One region of the Pseudomonas sp. AN-1 genome, then DNA from elsewhere that is predicted to be linked to it. Evidence: riboswitches for the same ligand, from Rfam matches in the RefSeq annotation. Region 1 holds a riboswitch; each other region holds the start of a gene.
What was found. A riboswitch is a leader RNA that binds a small molecule or an ion and turns the genes downstream of it on or off. The one in region 1 is predicted to bind cobalamin.
Positions count from the first base shown of each region.

Region 2: another riboswitch for cobalamin. It lies ahead of SK095_RS13780 (TonB-dependent receptor); the one in region 1 lies ahead of btuB (TonB-dependent vitamin B12 receptor).
Region 3: another riboswitch for cobalamin. It lies ahead of SK095_RS03380 (energy-coupling factor ABC transporter permease); the one in region 1 lies ahead of btuB (TonB-dependent vitamin B12 receptor).

Region 1 covers NZ_CP139195.1:4,566,321-4,571,763, reverse strand. The annotation lists gene btuB (TonB-dependent vitamin B12 receptor) at 1-1,803, opposite strand, end outside; cobalamin riboswitch at 1,923-2,204, opposite strand; gene SK095_RS21500 (bacteriohemerythrin) at 2,437-2,886, shown strand; gene SK095_RS21495 (bacteriohemerythrin) at 3,239-3,688, shown strand; gene SK095_RS21490 (ComEA family DNA-binding protein) at 3,759-4,088, opposite strand; gene SK095_RS21485 (NYN domain-containing protein) at 4,248-5,036, opposite strand; gene SK095_RS21480 (class I SAM-dependent methyltransferase) at 5,072-5,443, opposite strand, start outside.
Region 2 covers NZ_CP139195.1:2,937,920-2,943,362, reverse strand. The annotation lists gene SK095_RS13780 (TonB-dependent receptor) at 1-1,827, opposite strand, end outside; cobalamin riboswitch at 1,928-2,135, opposite strand; gene dxs (1-deoxy-D-xylulose-5-phosphate synthase) at 2,178-4,088, opposite strand; gene ispA ((2E,6E)-farnesyl diphosphate synthase) at 4,253-5,143, opposite strand; gene SK095_RS13765 (exodeoxyribonuclease VII small subunit) at 5,140-5,379, opposite strand.
Region 3 covers NZ_CP139195.1:758,620-764,062, forward strand. The annotation lists gene SK095_RS03375 (hypothetical protein) at 1-78, shown strand, start outside; gene SK095_RS03380 (energy-coupling factor ABC transporter permease) at 208-858, opposite strand; cobalamin riboswitch at 914-1,086, opposite strand; gene SK095_RS03385 (vWA domain-containing protein) at 1,319-2,056, opposite strand; gene SK095_RS03390 (ATP-binding protein) at 1,981-3,009, opposite strand; gene cobN (cobaltochelatase subunit CobN) at 3,031-5,443, opposite strand, start outside.

The DNA of each region.
Region 1 (5,443 bases):
GTAGCCGGCGGCGGTCTGGTAGTCGGCGTCGAGCAGGTTGCTCACCCGCGCCTGCAGGCGCCACTCGTCGTCGAGGCGGTACTCGCCGCGCAGGTCGAGGCTGGCGTAGCCGGACAGTTCGGTCTGGTTTTCCAGATCGTCGTAGGCCGAGTCCCGCGCGTAGAGCGTGCCGCCCACGCTGAAACGGCCGAAGGCGCGGTCGACGTCGAGGTTGAAGGTCTGCCCGGGGCGCCGGCTGAGATCCTTGCCGTAGTAGGCAATGCCGGAGCGGCTGGAGCGCCTGGAGCGGTTTTCGGCGTCCATCAGGCTGTAACCGGCAGTCCATTCCCAACCGCGCAGGTCGCTGCCGACCTGCAGTTCGAGGCCGCGGATGCGCGCCTCGTCGACCCCTTGCGCCAGGCTTGCACCGTTGACGCGCACGCTGCTGATCAGATCGTCGACACGGGTCCGGTACACGCTGGCCGTCCAGTGCCCCCAGCCGGGGCTGCCGTTCAGCCCCAGCTCGACAGTCCGCGATTTCTCCGCATCCAGCGCGGGGTTGCCGTAGCCGGGGTAGTACAGCTCGTTGAAGGTCGGCGCCTTGAAGGCCGTGCCGTAGCTGGCATGGACGCGCAGCGTCGGGCCCAGGGCGTAACCCCAGGCGGCGCTGCCGGTATCGTGATCGCCGAACTGCTGGTTGTCGTCGCGGCGCAGCGCCAGCTGCCAGTCGTGACGCCCCGACCCGCCGAGGTACTGGGCGAAGTAGCCGTCATTGTCGCGCGAGTCCTCGGCGTAGCGCCTGGTGCTGTCGATCTCGTCGTGCTGATGGTCGACGCCCAGCACCAGGGTATGGCCCGCGGCCAGGGTCACGTCGCTCTGCCAGGACAGTGAGTCGCGACGGGTGTCGTAACGCGAATTGAAGCCACCGTCCTCGAAGGCGTCCGACCGGTCCTCGCTGCGCCCGGCCTGCAGGGTCACCAGCCAGGACTCGAGCGGGGCAAGGCGTGCGCGCAGGCCGGCGACCTTCTGCACCCCCTCGGTATAGGCGTCCTCGCCCGTGGTACTGTCGAAATCGTTGTGCGACTCGGCCTGCAGGAAGCTGCCGTCCAGTTCCAGGCCGTTGGCGAAGCGGTGGCCGGCGCGCAAGGAGCCGGACAGGTTGCGGTAGCCGTCGCTGTCGTCCTCGTAGCCGCTGGCGCCGCGCGGCTTGACGTTGATGCCGTCGGTGTCGCTGGACGAGACGCCGAGGCTGAACCAGCTCGCACCGGAGCGCCCGGACAGCCCGGCGCTGCCGCTGTGACTGTCGTGGGTGCCCGTGCCCGCCGAGAGGAACGGCCGCAGGCCGGCGCCGCCGTCCCGGCGCGTGAAGATCTGGATCACCCCGCCGATGGCTTCCGAACCGTACAGGCTGGAGCGCGGACCTCGGACGATCTCGATGCGCTCGATCAGCTCCACCGGCAGATCCTGGAAGGCGGCACTGCCGCTGGTGGCCGAACCGACCTTGATGCCGTCGATCAGCACCAGCACGTGGTCGGACTCGGTGCCGCGCAGGAACAGCGAGCTGCTCTTGCCCGGGCCGCCGTTGTTGGCCAGCGTCACGCCCGGCACGCCGCGCAGCAGCTCGGGCAGCGAGGCGGCCTGGCGGCGCTCGATTTCGGTGCGCTCGATCACCGTCACGGAGGCCAGTGCGTCGCTGGCCGTCTGCGTCGTGCGGCTGGCAGTCACCAGCAGGGGCTCGACCGACAGCGCTTCGTGCGCCAGGACGGGAATGGAGGAAAGACTACACAGCACGACGATTGTCGGCCGCAGAAGGGCATGTCTCATCGATCACTCTCTGCATCGCGCTCACCCGCGCGATTGGCTTGCGAAGGCATGCAGAGGACCGGACGACGAACGGACAGCAGGACACGCAGGCCGCCCACCCGACGGGTAGCGCCCTCCGCGATACCGTGGATGCGACAGGCCGGTCTCCGGGCTTGCGAGCGGAACCCGAGGGTTCCCGAATCCACGCCTTCCCGTGTCTGGACACAGTGGCCTGGCAGTTGGCGGACGCCTCTGGAGCGTCGCGCATCTGCCGGTGTGGCTTCTCGACTCGCCTACCGTTGCGGGGGCAGCGCCGGCTTGGTATCAAAATTGCAATGAAAAATCATTACATATACGCACCGGCTTCCCTGTTTCACCCCTCCGAGTCTGGACTGGGGGGCACCTGAAGCAGGTGGCGCAGGTTAGAGACTTGCCGGACGGGCGTCAAACTTTCCGCCCCTCCCGCGCGACTCTCCCGGCCTGAAGCGGAATTGCCAAACAGTTCACAAAACCGAGGCTTCGCGACAAAGCCCACAAGCGGACTATGGCCTTTACTGCGACATCGTGATACTGAAAGCCCACGCACCTTCGCGTGGGGCTTACAGAACAAACCACTAAAAGTAAGTCGAAACGTTTACAGCAAGGATAACCTTCATGGGATTCGTCATTTCCTGGTCGCCCGAGTACGCCACGGGCATCGATATCATCGACGAGCAGCACAAGCGCATCTTCGAATATCTGTCCGAGATCGATCACGCCATCAAGGCCCAGTCGACCAGCGAGGTCGAGTACGTGATCAAGGCCCTGCTCGACTACGCCATCTCGCACAACACCTTCGAGGAAAGCCTGATGGAAAAGGCCGGCTATCCGATGCTGGACGCCCACCATCAGGTGCATGAAGCCTTCAAGACCCGCGCCGAAGCCTACGGCCAGCGCCTGAGCAACGGCGAAGACCACTTCCGCCTGGCCCGCGAAGTGCGCACCGACATCGGCCTGTGGCTGACCAACCACATCAAGCGTGACGACAAGCACTACGTGCCCTTCGTCAAGAAGAGCCTGGACGGCGGCTTCGTGTCGCGCATGCTCGGCAAGTTCTTCGGCTGATCGCCTTGGCGGCGATCGACCAGGCCTGCAGGCCGGCTACCAGACCGGACCTGCAGCGCAGGCAGTAGCAGTCCCCGATAACAACAATAAAAGAGACGAACACCCATGCCATCCAGCCAACTCCGGCCTGCCATACACATCCACACCTCCAGGGGAGGCCTGACTCAGGGAACGAGCAACAACCCCAGCACCTGATATCCATCCAACCGCACGGACCACGAGGACGTGCGTGCCCGGTCAGGCTGACGCCTGTCACCGATGGCTACCGGCGAGCAGGACGAGCGCCGGCGGAAGATATGCAGGGCACCACGCCAGCGCGATTCAAACGTTCACAGGACAAGGGATCTACGCCATGAGCTTTGTCATTTCCTGGACAGCAGAATTCGAAACCGGCATCGATATCATCGATGAGCAGCACAAGCGCATCTTCGAGTATCTGGAGGAGATCGACCACGCGATCAAGACGCGCAACGCCGACGAAGTCGAGCACGTCATCAAGTCGCTGATCGACTATGCCATCTCCCACAACACCTTCGAGGAGAGCCTGATGGCCAAGGCCGGCTACCCGATGCTGGAGGCCCATCACCAGGTGCACGAGGCCTTCAAGGCCCGCGCCCACGCCTACCACGAGCGCCTGGGCAAGGGCGAGGAAACCTTCCGGGTGGCCAAGGAAGTGCGCACCGACATCGGCCTGTGGCTGACCAACCACATCAAGCGCGACGACAAGCACTACGTGTCCTTCGTCAAGCGCAACATCGAAGGCGGCTTCGTCGCCCGCATGCTCGGCAAGTTCTTCGGCTGATCGCCACAAAGGTCCAGCAGACAAGAGGGCCGGTCGCGAGACCGGCCCCTTCGTTCAGACAGGCATAGCCTCAGTTGGCGACCAGCCGCTCGCGATTCTTCTCCAGCGTCGCCGCACCGATGCCCTTCACTTCCAGCAACTCGTCCACCGAGGTGAACGCGCCGTTGGCCTCGCGATACTCGACGATGGCGCGGGCCTTGGCCTCGCCGATGCCGTTCAGCTCGCGCGCCAGGGTTTCCGCGTCGGCGCTGTTCAGATCGACCTTGGCCAGCGGCGCTTCGGCCGTCGCCTGAACCGCCACCGACGGGGCGGCAGACGCCGGTGCCTCGGCAGCCGAGGCCAGCGTGGAGAATCCGGTGAGCAGGGCGAACAGCAGGGAGGAAACACGCAGTTTCGACATGATCGACACTCCTTGTGTCAGTGACGGGGTACCGCCGCGATCCTGGCGGCCCATCGACACTAGGCCATGGCAACGCAATCGCCAATAACCCATGCGACATGAAGGGCCTTTTTTTGCAGCGGGGCGACGCAGTCGACATTTGCCGCACACCGCGCGCGTTCAGGAGGCAGGGGAACGCCGCCGGTAGCGCACCTGCGGGTGGTTGCCGACGCGGCGCACCTCGAACAGGTCGATGGCGGCGAACAGGTCGATCAGCCGCGAATAGCCGTAGTTGCGCGGCTCGAAGGAGGCCTGGTTGGCAATGCGCGAGCCGACCAGGCCGAGCGGCGCCCAGCCATCGTCGTCGGCGGCGTACAGCACCGCGTTGCGCAGCAGGTTCATCAGCTTGCTGTCGCCCTTGAGCTGGGGGGCGCTGCGCCGGCTGACCAGCGCCACCGCCGGCGGCACGCAGGCCACCCCCTCCTCCTCGGCCTCGGCGGGGTTGGCGCTGGTGCCCAGCGGCTGGATGGTCACCTCTACCGGCATGTCGTCGAGGTAGACGAAGCGCGAGCAGGCGTTGACGTAGGGTTCCGGCGACTTGCGCTCGCCGAAGCCGATCACCTGCTTGCCGTCGGCGCGTAGGCGGGTGACCAGCGGGGTGAAGTCGCAATCCGAGGACACCAGGCAGAACACCTCGACCGGCTTGCCGTGCAGCACGTCCATGGCGTCGATGGCCATCGCCATGTCGGTGGCATTCTTGCCCTTGACCAGGTCGAACTGCTGGATGGGCTGGATGGCGTGCTCGTGCAGCACCTGCACCCAGGACTCCAGCCGCGGGCTCTTCCAGTTGCCGTAGGCGCGGCGGATGGACACCACGCCGAGCACCGCCAGTTCGGCGAGGATGCCCTCGATCTTGCGGCTCGGCGAGTTGTCGGCATCGATGAACAGCGCTACGCGGACATTCTGCACGGGGCTGCCCTCATCCCGCGGTCGATGCCCTCAGCCTAGCCCTTTAGCGCCTTCTTCGGGTAGATGTCGTAGCGGCTGGACTTGCCCTCCAGCTGGTGGGAGGGCCTGGGGCCGTCGATACACGGCGCCTTGCGCGGGCGCTTGACCACCACCCGGTGGCTGGCCAGCGCCAGCGCCGCCGCGAGCAGCGCCGGGGCGTCGAGGTCGTCGCCGACCAAGGGGCGGAACAGGCGCATTTCCTTCTTCACCAGCGCGCTCTTGTCGCGGTGCGGGAACATCGGGTCGAGGTAGATCACCTGCGGCGGCTCGCCGGCCCAGCCCTGCATCAGCTCCACCGCGTTGCCGGTCAGCAGCTGCATCTGCGCGACGATCGGCGCCACCTCGGGGTCGCGGGCGGCGCGCGCCAG
Region 2 (5,443 bases), 1.6 Mb from region 1:
GGTGTCGTACTGCTTGCCGGTCAGGTTGTTGATCCGCAGCCTGGCGGTGAGCTGGCGGTAGTCGTAGCTCAGTGCGGCGTTGAGCAGGGTGTAGCCGCCCTCGCGCGGCTGGCTGTGGGCGTCGTCGCTGTACAGGTAGTAGCCGCCGGTGTACAGGGCCTCCAGGCGGCCGTTGAGTCCCGGCAGGAGCAGGTAGTCGAGGTGGGCGCTGGCGCTGTGGCGCGATACGCCGGGCACCTCGTTGCCCGCGAAGGGGCCGGTGCGGTACTCGGAGTCGGTGAAGCTGTACTGGCCGCCGAGGGCGAGGCGCTCGGTCAGCTGGCGGCGGGCCTCGAGCAGCAGGCCATCGCGGCGGGTCTTGTCCAGGTTGACGTTGGCGCCGGTGCCGGGACCGAAGGGGCCCGTGGCCGTGGCGTCGTACATCAGCTCGTCGTCCAGATCGAGGCGGTAGACGCTCAGCTGGTAGCGCTGCGCGCCGTCGTCCCATTCCACGCCGCCTTCCCAGGATGCGCCGGTCTGCGGCTTGAGGAACTCGACGCCGGGGCCGACGAAGCCGTTCTCGTCGACGTTGGCCCAGCGCAGCACGTCCTCGCGCTTGAGGAACACGCGGGTCTGCGCGTCGGCCTGCCAGGACAGGCCGACGCTGCTGCTGCCCTCGCGGTCGGTGTGGTTGCTGCCGGCGCTGTGGTCGCGGTCCTCGGCCTCGCTGGCGCGGTAGCCGAGGCTCAGCGTCAGGTCGTGGCCGAGCGGCTGGCTGAATTGGGTGTACCAGTCGCGCAGGGTCTGGCGGAAGTCGCTGCCCCAGGAGGCCTGGTAGTCGCTGGTGATGTGGTCGTGGCCCAGCAGCCATTCGCTGTGGCCGCGCGCCGTGTCCCAGCGGGCGGTCAGGCGCGGGCTGAAGCTTTCGATGCGAGTGCCTTGGCTGAAGCCGCCTCCGAAGAACGAGCCCACGCCATCCTGGTCGCTGTGGCTGTAGTCGAAGTTGGCGGTCCAGATCTCGTCGAGGCGCTGCTCGACGGCGAAGCGGTGCACCTGGGTATTGCTGTCGTTCCAGTCCGTGGACTGGCTCTGCTTGCGGTCGCTGCGGCGTTGGGCGAGGCTCAGCGCGCCCGGATAGAGCAGCTCGTCGTCCACCGTCTGGTACTCGTACAGCGCCCAGCCGCGGGCGTGGTCGTAGCGCAGGCGGCCGAAGGCGTTGCCGTAGTCGGCGGCGTTGTGGTCGCGGTAGTTGTCGGTGTGGCGGGCCTCGCCGCTGGCGTACACCGAGAAGCCGCCGCCGAGCTGCTGGAAGACATGGCCGCGATAGGCTTCCAGGTCGTGGCTGCCGCGGCTGGTCTCCACGTAGGCCTCGTTGCGCCGCGGCGTGCGGGTGACGATGTTGATCACCCCGCCGACCGCCTGGTCGCCGTACAGCACGGTGCCGGCGCCGCGCAGGATCTCGATGCGCTCGATGTTGGCCAGCGGCACGCTGTTGAGGTCGGCGCCGGCCATCGCCGGCTGGTTGAGGCGGCGGCCGTCGACCAGGATCAGCGTGTTGTTCACCGCGTTCTCGCCGAAGCCGCGCAGGCTGGGCGTGGCGCGGCTGCCGTCGCCGATGATGTCGCGCAGCTGCACGCCGGCCTGGCCGCGCAGCACGTCGATCAGGTTGTGGGCGCCGCTGCGCTCGATCTCGGCGCGCTTGATCACCCGCACGCTGGCCGGCGCCGGCTGCTCCAGCGGAGTGGCGCGGGTGATGACCAGGGGCGCGATGTCGTCGCTGGCCGGCTCGGCGGCCAGGGTCAGGCTCGGGGCGAGGGCCACGGCCAGCGCCAGACGGGAAAGCTTCATCAGGAAATCCTCAAAAGTGAAGGCAGACTTTCGAGGAGGGCAGAAGACAGAAACGCGCCCACAGGACGGGCGCGCGACTGACGGTGCGGCCCTCCGCAACACCTGTCGAATCCGTCGGGGCCGGTCTCCGGGCTGTCGACGCGCCGGTTCGCCTTCCCGGGACATTCCCAGTGGCTGTTGAACGGGCGTGCAGACCGAGGTCTGCGGTCGATTACCGTTGCGGGGGCAGCGCCGGCCTTGTCCGAGGACGCACCGGCTTCCCGTTTAACGCAGGCCCTAGCCTGCGCACCCTGACGAAAAGCAAAACGCCGCGCACCTTAGTGCGCGGCGTGGTGAAACTCAAGCAGCTTTCAGACGACTCGGGATGAGTTTTTCTCAAGCAGCGCCAGGCGCGCGCGCACCGCGGACTCGATGCCGGCGGCATCCAGGCCGCATTCGGCGAGCATCTCGGTCGGCTTGGCGTGCTCGACGTAGCGGTCGGGCAGGCCGAGCTGCAGCAGCGGCATGACGATGCCCTCGGCGGCGAGGAATTCGGCCACCGCGCTGCCGGCGCCGCCCATCACCGCGTTCTCCTCGACGCTCACCAGCAGCGCGTGGCTGGCGGCCAGCTCGCGTATCAGTGCGGCGTCGAGCGGCTTGACGAAGCGCATGTCGACCACCGTGGCATCGAGCTTCTCGGCCACCTCCAGCGCGGCGGCCAGCTGCACGCCGAACACCAGCAGGGCGACCTGGCCGGCGCCGTGACGACGGACCACGCCCTTGCCGATCTCGACTGCCTCCAGCGCCGGAGAGATCGGAGCGTTGGGGCCGCTGCCGCGCGGGTAGCGTACCGCCGCCGGGCCGACATGCCGGTAGCCGGTGGTCAGCAGCAGGCGCAGCTCGTTCTCGTCGCTGGGGGTCATGACGACCATGTCGGGGATGCAGCGCAGGTAGGAGAGGTCGAAGCTGCCGGCGTGGGTCGGGCCGTCCTCGCCGACCAGGCCGGCGCGGTCGATGGCGAACAGCACGTCGAGGTCCTGTACCGCGACGTCGTGGATCAGCTGGTCGTAGGCGCGCTGCAGGAAGGTCGAGTAGATCGCCACCACCGGCTTGGCGCCCTCGCAGGCCAGGCCGGCGGCGAGGGTCACCGCGTGCTGCTCGGCGATGGCGACGTCGAAGTAGCGTTCCGGGAAGCGCTCGGCGAAGGCCACCAGGTCGGAGCCTTCCTTCATCGCCGGGGTGATGCCGATCAGGCGCTCGTCGACGGCCGCCATGTCGCACAGCCACTGGCCGAACACCTCGCAGTATTTCGGTCCGCTGGCCTTGGGCGCGGCGCTGCTGCCGACCTCCAGCTTGCCGATGGCGTGATAGCCGATCGGGTCTTCCTCGGCCGGGGCGAAGCCCTTGCCCTTCTTGGTCACCACGTGGAGGAACTGCGGGCCCTTGAGTTCGCGCATCTTGCGCAGGGTGGCGATCAGGGTCGGCAGGTCGTGGCCGTCGATGGGGCCGATGTAGTTCCAGCCCAGCTCCTCGAACAGGGTGCCGGGCACCAGCATGCCCTTGGCGTGCTCCTCGGTGCGGCGGGCGATCTCCCAGGCGCCGGGGATGCGCGAGAGGATCTTCTTGCTGCCCTCGCGCATGCTGGCGTAGGTGCGGCTGGAGAGGATCTTGGTCAGGTAGTTGTTCAGGCCGCCGACGTTGCGCGAGATCGACATGTCGTTGTCGTTGAGCACCACCAGCATGTCGGCGGCGGTTTCCGAGGCGTGGTTGAGCGCCTCGAAGGCCATGCCGGCGGTCAGTGCGCCGTCGCCGATCACCGCCACGGTGCGCCGCTCGCTGCCCTGCAGACGGTTGGCCAGGGCCATGCCCAGCGCGGCGCTGATCGAGGTGCTGGAGTGGCCGACGCCGAAGGTGTCGTACGCGCTCTCACTGCGCCGCGGGAAGGCGGCCAGGCCGCCCTTCTGGCGCAGGGTCGCCATCCGCTCGCGGCGGCCGGTGAGGATCTTGTGCGGGTAGGCCTGGTGGCCGACGTCCCACACCAGACGGTCCTCGGGGGTGTGGTAGACGTGGTGCAGGGCGATGGTCAGCTCGACCACGCCCAGACCGGCGCCGAAGTGCCCGCCGGTACGCCCCACCGTGTAGAGCAGGTACTGGCGCAGCTCGTCGGCCAGGGTGTCCAGCTCGGCCTCGCTGAGGTCGCGCAGCGCGGCGGGGCTGTCGATGCGGTCGAGCAGGGGCGTGTCGGGCCGCTGGCGGGGAAACTCGTGCAGCGTCTTGGGCATCGGACGGGTTCGGCAGTCGGAAAAAGATGGGCGAGTTTACCCGAAGCGGCCGGGGTGCCCAAGCAAGCGAAGGTCGAGTGGAGCCGGCGCAGGGGGGATGGCCACCCCGTGGAAAATTCGCGCCGCGATTTTCCGCCGTGGCGGCCGGGTCCGGACCGGGGAACTCAGTGCGTGCGTGCGACTATGTAGCAGGCCAGCTGGCGCAGGGCGTCGGCGCGCTCGTCGAATGGCTGCAGGGCCGCCAGCGCCAGATCGCGCAGTTCCAGGGCGTAGGCCTTGGCGGCGTCGAGGCCGAGCAGCGCCGGGTAGGTCGGCTTGTCGTGGGCCTGGTCCTTGCCCTGGGTCTTGCCCAGGGTGGCGGTGTCGCTCTCCACGTCGAGGATGTCGTCCTGCACCTGGAAGGCCAGGCCGATGGCGCGGGCGTAGTCCTGCAGCGCGGCGAGGCTGCTGGCGTCGCTGCCGCCGCTGGCCAGGGCGCCGAGGCGCACGCTGGCCTCGATCAGCGCACCGGTCTTGTGCCGGTGCATGGTCTCCAGGGCGGTCTGGTCGAGCTGCACGCCGACCGAGCCGAGGTCGATGGCCTGGCCGCCGACCATGCCGGCCGGTCCGGCGGCGCGGGCCAGGCTGACGACCATGTCCAGGCGGGTGGCGGCATCGGCGGGGTTGCGCCCGGCGTCGGCGAGCACCTCGAAGGCCAGCGCCTGCAGGCCGTCGCCGGCGAGGATGGCGCAGGCCTCGTCGAAGGCGATGTGGGTGGTCGGCTGGCCGCGGCGCAGCTCGTCGTCGTCCATCGCCGGCAGGTCGTCGTGGACCAGCGAGTAGGCATGGATCAGCTCCACCGCGCAGGCCGCGCCGTCGGCCCGTTCGGCCGCGCCGCCGAGGGTCTCGCAGGCGGCGTAGGCGAGCAGCGGGCGCACGCGCTTGCCGCCGTTGATCACGCTGTAGCGCATGGCCCGGTAGAGGCGCTCGAGTTCGGGACGGGGAGCGACGAACAGGGCGTCGAGGGCGGCGTCGACGCGTGCCTGGCAGGCGGCCTGGTACTGCTGGAGACTCATTGCGCCTCGCCCTCCGCGTCGAAGGGGGCGGTCTGGCCGTCCTGGCCGAGGAGGATCTGCACCTTCTGCTCGGCCTGGCCCAGCGCACCCTGGCACTCGCGGGTCAGGCGGATGCCCTGCTCGAAGGCGGCCAGCGAGTCCTCGAGGGACAGCTCGCCGCTCTCCAGGCGCTCGACCAGGGTCTGCAGCTCGCTCAGCGACTGCTCGAAATCGGGGGCGGTTTTCTTGCGGGCCATGGCGGCGCTCTCGGACGGCGGAAAAACGGGCGCGACACTAGCAGAGCCGCGGCGTGTGGGCAAA
Region 3 (5,443 bases), 800 kb from region 1:
CGGCATATCGAGGAAGTGGCCGAGCTGCGGAAAAGGATCGCCAGTGCCCTGCACATCGCCGATGGCGGTGAGGCCTAGCCACCGCTGCCGCGGGCGATGCCGGCGGCGGAGCTGGTCGAGACGCTGGTGCGCGAGCCGGCGCGCCGCGCTAGCAAAAACGCCCGCCGACCGTCACCGGCCGCGGGCGTTCTTCAGTCCCGGCGGCGATCAGGCGACGCGCAGGTTGCCCACGCAGGTCAGCCGCTGCAGCACGGCGGAGTCCGGCCAGCGCTTGAGCAGGCGCACCACCAGGCATGTGAACAGCGGCTCGCAGAGCACCAGCGGCGCGTAGGCGGCGGCGAACAGCAGCCAGTTGTCCAGCGCCAGCGATTCCTCGCCGATGGCCAGCCAGAAGCCGACCATGGCCACCACGCCGCCGTAGTAGACGGCATCGAAGCGCACCACGGACTGCCAGTCCAGGCGGCGCGACTGGCTGTCGAACAGGCGGCGACCGAACAGGCCGTGAGCGGCGATCAGCGGCAGCATCAAGGACAGCGAGTTGACGCCCAGGTGCACCAGATCCTGCGGGTCGAACACCAGCCCCTGCAGCAGCAGGCCGAGGGCGAAGCCGAACAGGGTGGGCAGGAAGCCGAAGACGAAGTAGATCGCCGAGGCGCCGATGAAGTGCAGCTCGGAGACTCCGGCCGGGACGTGGTAGGCCTGCATGAACAGCGAGAAGAACACCGCCGCCAGCAGGGTCTTGGCGACCTGGTCGAGGCGGCCGATCCAGCGCGGGGCGTAGATCAGCAAGGTGGCGATGGCGGCCGCGTGGCCGTAGAGCACTTTGGCGGCGTTCAGCGCGCCGGGTTCGATATGCATCGGACTCCCTCCGAGGGATGCGTGGGTCGAGTGGCCGCTGAAGCGGCCGGTGGTGCCGGCAGGTCTCCTGGCTGGCGGGTCGTCGCCCCGGCGCGCCTTCCCGGTCCGCAGACCAGTGGCATCGTGCGCCGGGGCTCGCCGCTTACAGTTGCGGGGGCAGCACGGGAATCGCCCGCAAGCGGGCTCACCCGTTTCCCTGTTGTCTCCGCCGCGACGCGACGGAACCGGACTCGTGGGGCGCGGCGGCGCTGGGCCGCCGTGCCGGATCTGAAGTCGCCCAGACGCGGGCGGTCGGGGATGGAGATCGGTAGAAAATCGCTGCGCGACTTTTCTACCCTACGGCGCTGACAGGCGTGGCGTAGGGTGGACAACGGCGCAGCCTTGCCCACCGTGGCATCCGGCGGTGGGCAATCGCTGCGCGAGTTGCCCACCCTACCCTGGGCCTTCCCTTGCGCGCCGCTCATGCCAACGGAATCTCGTCGATATGCCGGTATTCGGCGCCCAATGCCGCCGCCAGCTCCCTCGCCCGCCCGAGGCGCAGCGGGCCGCTCTCGATGTCGATCAGCAGCGCCGGGCAGGCGGCGGGCGCCAGCGCCGGCAGCTCGCGCAGGCGGCCGTCGGTGAGCAGCCAGAGCTGCTGGCGTTCGCCGGGATGGCGGCGTTGCCGGCGCTGCAGCCATTCGCCGGCCTCGGCCAGCGCGGCGGGCAATGGGGTGCCGCCGCCGGCGCCGAGCTGTTCCAGCCAGTGCCGCGCGGCCTGCGGGGCACGCTGGCCCTGGCAGAACCAGCGCGGTTTTGCGCCGTCTGCCTGCAGCAGGGCCAATGCCACACGGCGGCGGCGCGCCTGGTCGAGCAGTTCGGCGAGCAGCCCCTTGGCGCGGCGCAACGCACCGTGGCGGCGGGTCGAGGCCGAGGCGTCGACGACGATCAGCCACAGCGCCGGCGCGCTGGCCAGCCGGCTGCGGTAGTGCAGTTCGGCGCGCGAGCGCGGCCGGCCGTGCTGCAGGCTGCGTGGCCAGTCGAGGCGGCCAGGGCCGGACGCGCCGGCGCGGCCGCGCGGGGCCGGCTGGGGCGTGTCCCGCTGTCTGGCATCCGCGCCCCGGGCGGGTTGCGGGCGGATGCTCAGGGCTTTTTTGGCCAGCGCGGCGGCGCGCGGCGCTCGCCGATGGCCAGCGGCTGCGCCGGCAGCTCGCCCCACTGGCCTTCGCCTTGTTCTCCGCGCTGGCCGTCGTTCTGCCCGCCCGCCTCCCTCTGCGGCGCAGAATCGCCGGGATTCTGCTGCGGCGGCTCGGCGGCCGGGCCGTGCGGATGGCGATGGCGCAGCACGAAGTCCTGCACCGCGTCGATGTCCTCGGCGGCGATGGCCTGCGCGCCGCGCCAGGCGGCATGGGCGCGGGCGGCGCGCAGCCAGACCAGGTCGCCGCGCAGGCCGTCGATGCCGGCGGCGTAGCAGCGCGCGGCGATGGTTTCCAGCGCCGTGTCGTCCAGCGGGATCGCTTCCAATTGCTCGCGGGCCTGCCGGCAGCGCGCCTGCAGCTGGTCCTGCGCCGCCTGCCAGCGGACGCGGAAGGCCTGCGGGTCGCGGTCGAAGTCCAGCCGGCGGCGGACGATCTCGGCGCGCTCGGCGGGCAGCGGCGCGCCGCCGAGGACGACGGCGAGGCCGAAGCGGTCGAGCAACTGCGGGCGCAGCTCGCCCTCCTCCGGGTTCATGGTGCCGATCAGCACGAAGCGCGCGGCGTGGCGGTGCGAGATGCCGTCGCGCTCGACGTGGTTGACCCCGCTGGCCGCCACGTCGAGCAGCAGGTCGACCAGATGGTCGGCCAGCAGGTTGACCTCGTCGACGTAGAGCACGCCGCCGTGGGCGCGCGCCAAGAGGCCCGGGGCGAAGCGCGCGCGGCCCTCGCCGAGGGCGGCGTCCAGGTCGAGGGTGCCGACGATGCGCTCCTCGGTGGCGCCCAGCGGCAGGGTGACCAGCTGGCCGCCGTCGAGCAGCTCGGCCACGCCGCGCGCCAGGGTCGACTTGGCCATGCCGCGCGGCCCCTCGATCAGCACACCGCCGATCGCCGGGTCGACCGCCGCCAAGCACAGCGCCAGCTTCAGCGCGTCGGCGCCGACCACCGCGGCTAGCGGGAAATTCACGGGTTCATGCATGGGAAATCCTCGTCACGGCCATCAGCCGTCCTCCTCGCAGTCGAGCAGCAGGTTCTCCAGCGCCTCGCGGTATTCGCCCGGCTCTTGCCAGAGGCCGCGCTGCTGGGCGTCGAGCAGGCGCTCGGTCATCTCGCGCAGCGCCACCGGGTTGTGCTGGCGGACGAACTCGCGGGTATCGGCGTCGAGCAGGTAGGCATCGGTGAGCAGTTTGTACTGGTGATCGTCGATCAGCTCGCTGGTGGCATCGAACGCGCACAGGTAGTCGACCGTCGCCGCCAGCTCGAAGGCACCCTTGTAGCCGTGGCGCTTGATGCCGGCGACCCACTTGGGATTGGCGGCGCGGGCGCGCACCACGCGGTTCAGTTCTTCCTTGAGGGTGCGGATGCGCGGGTTGCCCGGCTGGCTGTGGTCGCCGTGGTAGCTGGCCACCGGGGCGCCGCCGAGGGTTTCCGCCGCAGCCAGCATGCCGCCCTGGAACTGGAAGTAGTCGTTGGAGTCGAGCAGGTCGTGCTCGCGGTTGTCCTGGTTGTGCAGCACCGCCTGCACGCCGGCGAGGCGCCGCTCCAGCGCGGCGCGGGCCGGCACGCCGTCGCCGCCGGCGCCGTAGGCGTAGCCGCCCCAGGTCAGGTAGACCTCGGCCAGATCGGCGCGGCTGTCCCAGGCGCCCTCGGCGATGGCCTGCTGCACGCCGGTGCCGTAGCCGCCGGGGGCGGCGCCGAACACCCGCCAGCCGGCGCGCCGGCGCGCCTCCTCCGGGCTCAGCCCTGCGGCGGCCAGCTCGGCGCTCTCGCGGCGCACCCGCGCGGCCAGCGGGTTGAGCTCCTCCGGCTCGTCCAGCGCAGCCACCGCCAGCACCGCGGCATCGAACAGGCGCAGCAGATTGGCGAAGGCGTCGCGAAAGAAGCCGGAGACGCGCAGGGTGACGTCGACCCGCGGGCGGTCGAGCAGCGACACCGGGAGGATCTCGAAGTCCTCGACCCGCCCGCTGCCGGTCTGCCACACCGGGCGCACGCCGAGCAGCGCCAAGGCCTGGGCGATGTCGTCGCCGCCGGTGCGCATGGTCGCGGTGCCCCACACCGACAGCCCGAGCTGGGTCAGGTGCTCGCCGTGGTCCTGCAGGTGCCGTTCGAGCAGCAGGCTGGCCGACTGGAAGCCCAGCCGCCAGGCGGTCGGCGTCGGCAGGTTGCGCACGTCGACGGAATAGAAGTTGCGCCCGGTGGGCAGCACGTCGAGACGGCCGCGGCTGGGCGCACCGCTCGGTCCCGGCGGCACGAAGCGGCCGTCCAGCGCGGCGAGCAGGCCAGCGATCTCCGCCGCGCCGCAGCCGTCGAGCAGCGGCGCGACGCGCTCGTGCAGCTCGGCGAGCACCGCGGCGCTGGCCGCGCCGGGCGCATCCATCTGCCCGTCGATCAGTTGCAGGGCGAGCAGCTCCAGGCGCTCGCGGGTGTCGCCCGCCGTGCGCCACAGCTCGTCGCATACATCGATCAGGCAATCCGGACGCGGACCGCGCCACGGCTCGCCGGAGTCGCCGGCCAGTGGGTCCCAGCCCAATTTCAGGTCGGCGGCCAGCGCGTGCAGCAGGCTGGCGTTGCCGCCCTGCCCGTCGCCGCGCGGTACGCGCAGCAGCGCCAGCAGGGTGTCGCGGCGCAGGCGCCCGCTGGGCGATTCGCCGAACACGTGCAGGCCGTCGCGGATCTGCGACTCCTTGAGGTCGCACAGGTAGGCGTCGAGTTGCGGCAGCCAGCTGTCCGGGTCGTCGCTGAGCTGCAGGTTCAGCTCGCGGTCCAGCGCGGTGGCGCGCACCGTGGCGAGGATCTCGCCGCGCAGCTGCTCGGCGCGGTGCGGGTCGAGCAGGCTGGCCTCGTAGTATTCGTCGGCGAGGCGCTCCAGGTCGCGCAGCGGGCCGTAGCTCTCGGCGCGGGTCAGCGGCGGCATCAGGTGGTCGATTATCACCGCCTGAGTGCGGCGCTTGGCCTGGGCGCCCTCGCCGGGGTCGTTGACGATGAACGGGTAGACGTTGGGCAGCGGGCCGAAGATCGCGTCCGGCCAGCACTCGGCGGACAGGCCGACGCCCTTGCCCGGCAGCCATTCCAGGTTGCCGTGCTTGCCGACGTGGACCACCGCGTCGGCGCCGTAGGCCTCGCGCAGCCAGAAGTAGAACGCCAGATAGCCGTGCGGCGGCACCAGCAGCGGATCGTGGTAGATCGCCGCCGGATCGAGCTGGTAGCCGCGCGCCGGCTGGATGCCGACGAAGGTCAGCCCCAGGCGCAGGCCGGCGACCATCATCCGCCCGCTGCGGAACATCGGGTCGTTTTCCGGCGCGCCCCAGCGCTGCAGCACCGCCTGCTGATTGGCGGCGGGCAGGCGCGCTAACAGCCGGCGATAGTCGGCCAGCGAAAGGCTCTGCTGGCAGGGGCGCAGATCGAGGCTGTCG